Regions from separate parts of the Pseudoalteromonas sp. MER144-MNA-CIBAN-0113 genome, predicted to be linked through region 3. Evidence: predicted binding sites of a transcription regulator. Region 3 holds the regulator's gene; each other region holds the start of a gene.

Evidence for each region. The regulator sigma-54, encoded in region 3, starts transcription at its own class of promoters, with help from an activator protein. The targets are predictions, from matches to a motif close to GTTGGCACGNNNNTNGNNT.
Region 1: AAEY57_RS01390 (P-II family nitrogen regulator) is a predicted target of sigma-54. The motif match lies at 1,269-1,287, and genes of this name have one in related genera.
Region 2: AAEY57_RS10945 (HAD-IIB family hydrolase) is a predicted target of sigma-54. The motif match lies at 1,323-1,341, and genes of this name have one in related genera.

Annotation. Positions count from the first base shown of each region.
Region 1 is NZ_JBEOOG010000003.1:15,227-17,423, forward strand. Features, by position in the region: gene AAEY57_RS01385 (ammonium transporter AmtB) at 1-873, opposite strand, end outside; gene AAEY57_RS01390 (P-II family nitrogen regulator) at 883-1,221, opposite strand; gene AAEY57_RS01395 (response regulator) at 1,477-2,197, opposite strand, start outside.
Region 2 is NZ_JBEOOG010000036.1:22,260-24,456, forward strand. Features, by position in the region: gene AAEY57_RS10940 (uracil-xanthine permease family protein) at 1-1,194, shown strand, start outside; gene AAEY57_RS10945 (HAD-IIB family hydrolase) at 1,343-2,197, shown strand, end outside.
Region 3 is NZ_JBEOOG010000037.1:20,044-22,240, reverse strand. Features, by position in the region: gene ptsN (PTS IIA-like nitrogen regulatory protein PtsN) at 1-176, opposite strand, end outside; gene hpf (ribosome hibernation promoting factor) at 181-468, opposite strand; gene AAEY57_RS11135 (RNA polymerase factor sigma-54) at 495-1,994, opposite strand.

The sequences.
Region 1 (2,197 bases), on a different contig from region 3:
TGATGGTGATAATGGGTCTGCAGTAATAACCACTAAGCCTGCAAGTGCACCATTAAGTACCATGGTTAAATCGGCTTTGCCCCATAAAAGTTTACATAAGAACAAGGCTGAAATTGCCCCCATAGCTGCAGCAGCATTGGTATTAAGTAATATTTGACCTACCGCTGTTGCGTTTTCTTTATCTGAAATTAATAACTGTGATCCGCCGTTAAAGCCAAACCAACCCATCCATAAAATAAACGTGCCTAATGTAGCAAGTGGCAAGTTTGAACCTGGAATTGGGTAAATTTCACCATTTTTACCATATTTACCTTTACGTGCACCCAGTAGTATTACACCTGCAAGCGCTGCAGCCGCACCCGTTGCATGTACAATGGCAGAGCCTGCAAAATCAACAAAGCCTAATTCAGATAAGAAGCCGCCCCCCCATGTCCAGTAACCTTCAATTGGGTAAATTAATCCTGTTAGTACCACTGTGAAAACTAAGAAAGCCCATAATTTCATGCGCTCCGCTACGGCGCCAGATACAATAGACATGGCCGTTGCAACAAACACTACTTGGAAGAAAAAGTCAGACTCTAATGAATGATTAGCATCTGCCGCTTGGCTACCTATTAGGCCACCAAACGAAGGAATAACACCGCCTTCAACATTATCTACGTACATAATGTTGTAGCCTATCAACAAAAACATAGTACACGCGATAGAATAAAGCGCGATATTTTTAGTTAGAATTTCTGTGGTATTTTTAGAGCGCACTAAACCCGCTTCTAACATTGCAAAACCGGCTGCCATCCACATGACTAAGATGCCAGACATTAAAAAGTAAAACGTATCGAGCGAAAACTTCAGCTCTATAATTGTATTTTCCATGTTGCCCCCTTAAATTGCATCATCATCAAGCTCGCCAGTACGAATACGGACGATTTGGTCTAGGTCGTAAACAAAAATTTTGCCGTCACCAATTTTGCCCGTTCCAGCGACTTTGGTAATGGTTTCTACAACGCGTTGGCAATTTTCACTACGAGTAGCAATTTCAAGTTTAATTTTAGGTATAAAGTCAACCTGATATTCAGCACCACGGTATAACTCAGTATGCCCTCTTTGACGTCCAAATCCCTTAACGTCAACCACTGTCATTCCTTCGATGCCTAAATCAGCGAGTGCTTCACGCACATCATCTAGTTTGAATGGCTTTATTATTGCACTGATCATTTTCACAAAGGCCCCCTTAGGACGCTAGCTTGTTATTGTATTTCCTCTATACAATCCAACCTTTGTGCCATTTTTAAATTGATAATAAAAACATAAACTTAAAAAAATAAATAATATATAAAACAAAAAAGCGCACCATTTAGGTGCGCTTTTTTTATGCAAAATACTGCATTGGTGCGAGGTGGTTAAAAGCAAGACGTCATCTCTAGTGACCCGCTGTACAACGTTCTAAGTACTAATTAATTTTTTAAGCATAATGACTTACTCAGTCGCGTCGAGGGATAAATCAGCTCTTATAGCTTCACCCAGCCATAGCGATTCCATAGTTTTTACCACTCGAAAATGAAACTCTTCATGAGTAAAGGGCTTAGTTAAAAAGTCATTTGCACCCGATTTAATAAACTGCGTGGCAACACCATAACTATATACATCGGCCAGACCAATAATGGCTAATTGCTCACGACTTTTAACATTTCGAATTGCTCTAATTAATTCAAACCCATTCATATCAGTTAAATTATGATTAGTAATGACTAACTTAATTGCCCTATTATGGTTAAGTATATGCAATGCTTGAGCGCTATTATCAGCAGTAATAACATCAAATAACTGTTTTTCGAGCATTTGCTTAACCAAGCTACTGCTCAATAAAGAATTATCAACAACTAGCGCTTTTCGCCCTTGGTTACGCAGTAACTGTGCTACAAATTTAATGGCATAAAGGTAAGAGTCACGGTTATCTTTAATAATGTAATCAATAATCCCTAATTCCAGCATTTTTAGGCGCGTGGACTCTTCTAATTGCGTTGTCATTAATAGCGTAGGGATACCTTGCGATAAAATATAGCGAGCAACATTCATATCGTTTTGTCCACTAAGTGGCAAATCAACTAAGGCGAGTGAATAACTTGTTTGGCTCAGGAGTTGTTTGCATTGAGTAAGTGACGAGGCAAAATCAACCAAAACATCAAGGTATTGAGCA
Region 2 (2,197 bases), on a different contig from region 3:
GCCCAAATGCTATTTGTAGCGTTTGGTGCGCTGGTATTAGTGCCTATTTTAACCGGCCTCGATCCGAGTGTTGCGTTGTTTACCGCAGGTTTAGGTACTTTGTTGTTTCAATTTGTCACTAAAGGCCAAGTGCCTATCTTTTTAGCCTCGTCATTTGCGTTTATTGCACCCATTATTGCCTCAGTGCAAATGTGGGGAATACCCGTCACTATGGGCGGCTTAATGGCAGCGGGCTTTACTTATATGCTGTTGAGTTTATTGGTGAAGTTTAAAGGCACAAAAACCTTACATAAAATTTTGCCGCCAATTGTGGTCGGCCCAGTCATTATGGTGATTGGCCTAGCACTCGCGCCAGCTGCGGTTAATATGGCCATGGGTAAAAGTGGCGATGGTGGTACACAAATTATTGCCTACGACAGTGCCATTATTATCTCTATGTTCTCATTACTAGTAACTTTAGTGTTTGCCGTGTGGGGCAAAGGAGTATTTAAACTGATCCCTATTTTAGCCGGTGTTGTTGCCGGTTACACGCTATCGTTATTTATAGGTGTAGTGCAGTTTGAAACAGTCAGTAATGCACAGTGGTTGGCAGTGCCTAACTTTGTACTGCCAGAGTTTAAATGGCAAGCCATTTTGTTTATGGTGCCGGTGGCAATTGCGCCTGCTATTGAACACATTGGCGATATGATGGCAATTAGCCAAGTTACAAAAAAAGATTATTTGAAAAAACCAGGATTACATCGCACTTTATTTGGTGATGGTTTAGCCACGTCTGCCGCATCCTTATTTGGCGGCCCACCTAATACCACTTACTCAGAGGTAACTGGTGCGGTAATGCTTACTAAAAACTTTAACCCTAAAGTAATGATGTGGACTGCTATTATCGCAATTTGCTTAGCATTTGTTGCTAAAATGGGCGCTAGTTTGCAAACCATTCCGGTGCCTGTGATGGGTGGCATAATGATTTTATTATTTGGCTCTATTGCGGTTATTGGTTTAAACACCTTAGTTAAATCGGGCGATGACTTAAGTGAGCCGCGCAATTTAAGTATTGTGGCACTTATTTTAATTTGTGGTATTGGTGGTATGTACATAGGTAGTAGTGAGTTCAGCCTAGAAGGTGTGAGCTTGTGTGCTATTTTAGGCATAGTATTAAACTTAGTATTACCCAAAGCACAGAGCGACCAGAGTTGAGTTTGCACTGTGGCTAAAAATATTGCACCAAAAAAGCGCATTTTAAATGCGCTTTTTTTTTAACCTACTAAAAAATAACAATAAATAATATTGGTCTAGTAACTGCATTTCCTTAGTCATACCCTATAGTTGACTCAGGGATTGTTATATGGAGATCAAGAGTGTGGATATAAATGCTTTTTTAGTAAAACACCAACTGCCGTTGAAATATCAGTATATTAGCGAGCAGTATTTTTCTGCTATTGCGCAGGACATTCTAACCAGTAAAAAAACAGCCCCTTTATTTGTCGCGATTAATGGCTGCCAAGGTTCAGGAAAAACCACGCTTGGTGACTATTTAGTGACTTGGTTTGAGCAAAACACCCACCTAAATTGTGTCGCACTCTCTATTGATGACTTTTATTTATCAACCCAAAAACGTCAGCAGCTAGCACAAGATGTGCATTGTTTATTTGCCACCCGTGGAGTTCCAGGCACACATGATGTTGCCCTTATGGATAAAACCATTAGTCGCTTGTTAAATAAAGAGGTTAATGTACCGCTGCCACGTTTTGACAAGCAACAAGATGAACCTGTAGCAAAAAATAAATGGTTAACCAATAGCCAGCCAGTCGATATTGTTATTTTAGAAGGGTGGTGTGTAGCCAGTGAGCCACAGCAGCCTTTTACCTTAATTGAGCCTATTAATGAGCTAGAAAAATCATACGATCAGCAAGGACTATGGCGCCGCTGTATTAATAGCTGTTTAGCCAATGAGTATAAAACCGTATTTAATAAAATTGACTACACAATTATGCTTAAAGCGCCGAGTTTTGACGATGTATTTGCATGGCGACAAGAGCAAGAGCACAAGCTAATCGCAAAACAAGGACAAGGCGCAGGTACCATGACCGACGAGCAGCTGCTTTGGTTTATTTCTCACTTTGAGCGTATTACCCGAGAAAATTTAAGTACCCTCAGTGCCAAAGCGAATGCATTAATAGAGCTTGATAGTCACCGTGAT
Region 3 (2,197 bases):
ATGCCTGTACTTCCAAGCTTTTCTCTTGCAGTTAATGCATTAAGAATATCTTGTTGTGTTAAATAGGGCAGCTTATTGTGAGCCAATTCACTGATAAATTCTAAAATTCTTTTTTTACTATTAAAAAGGACCGCAGCTTTACTGCAGTCCTGACAGATAAGTGAGCTTAGTTTCATAGTGTTAGTGTCGAGCAAGTTTCTCTTTGTGTTTAATTACTTGACGATCTAGCTTGTCAATGAGCGAGTCTATAGCGGCATACATATCTTGATGCTCAGTAGAGGCAAAAATCTCAGCGCCACTTACATGAACGGTTGCTTCAGCTTTTTGGTTTAGTTTTTCTACATCGAGAATAACGTGCACATTCGTTATGTGATCAGTGTGCCTCTGTAACTTCGAAAATTTACTATTTACGTAGTCTCTAAGCGAGTCGGTAATATCTACATGGCGACCAGTTAAATTCAGTTGCATAAACATTTTCCTCTTTGTTGTACGCCTTAAATCAAACTTTTACGTTGATTAGACGGGGGAATAGCTAGAGATTCGCGATATTTTGCTATAGTTCTCCTCGCTACTTTAATTCCTTGCTCTGCCAATATATCTGCAATTTTACTATCACTCAATGGTTTAGCTGAGTTTTCTGCAGCGATTAATTTTTTAATTAATGCACGTATTGCTGTTGATGAACATTCGCCACCATTTTCAGTACTTACATGGCTTGAAAAGAAATATTTAAGCTCAAAAATGCCACGTGGTGTATGCATGTATTTTTGCGTAGTAACACGCGATATAGTCGACTCATGCATTTCCACCATTTCAGCCACATCGTTAAGCACCATAGGCTTCATAGCCTCAGGACCGTGTTCAAAAAAGGCCTGTTGCTGTTGCACAATACAGTTGGTTACTTTAAGTAGCGTGTCATTTCTACTTTCTAAGCTTTTTATAAACCATTTAGCCTCTTGTAAGTGCGAGCGAATAAACTGGCTATCACCACTTGATTTAACCGTACGCGACATAGCTGCATATTGGCTATTTACTCTGATCTTAGGCATGCTATCTGGGTTTAATTCAACTACCCAACGACCTTTAACTTTCTTAACCGACACATCAGGAATAACGTATTCAGACTCTTCTCTAACAATAGTGTCTGCCGGTTTTGGGCTGAGCGTATGAATCAACGTCATGATTTCTTTAAGCTCATCTTCTTTAAGCTTTGTTTTTTTCATCAACGTGCGATAGTCACGTGCAGCAAGTAAATCAATATGATCGGTTAAGATCATTTTTGTTTCGTTTAAAAAAGGTGTGTCTTTATCAAATTGATTTAGCTGAATACACAAGCACTCTTGTAAACTACGCGCGGCTATTCCCACTGGATCAAATAGTTGAATACGCTTTAGTACCGCTTCTATTTCGTCAAGTTCAACTTCATCTTCGCCGTCGTTTTCTTGGTTAAAGCTTTCTAATATTTCTTCACAGCCAAGGGTTAGAATCCCTGAGTCGTCCACAGCTTCTACAATTGCAATAGCTATCGCTTCATCGGTAGGACTAAACGGCGTCAGTTGAAGTTGCCACATTAAATACTCATGCAGCGTTTCAGTCGAAGAGCCTTGATAAATAGATTCATCTTCTGGCATTGGGCCCGATGAAGAGGCAGGCGCAGCGCTCATATATTCATCCCAAGTAACATCCATAGCCATATCATCGCTAATGGTGTCTTTGGTCATTGCTTCGCCGCTATCTTGCTCATACTCGCTAGGTTTATCGTCAGCTGAGGCACTTAGCGTTAAGTCATCGTTATCGGCTTTTTGTTCGTTTTTACCTGCAGTGTCTTCGCTGTAATCGTGTTCTTCAACTTCAAGCAAGGGGTTGCTATCGAGCGCTTCTTGAATTTCTTGCTGGAGATCCAATGTACTGAGTTGCAATAAGCGAATTGCTTGTTGCAACTGTGGAGTCATTGTAAGTTGCTGGCCCATGCGCAGCTGTAATGATTGCCTCATTTATCTCTAACAATCCTTTTAAATTACGGTCTGTTGACCTTTACGGATTAAAATTTGTTCAAACTAGGGGCGGTTTAATTGCGGCGCGAGGTTTGTAACCTAGTGGGCTAAGTCAAAACCGAGCAAAGCTTCCGCGTCCTGCTCACGCTCCTTACCTACATCCATGTAGGCAACAAAGAGTAAATCGTCCCTAGGCAGAACCC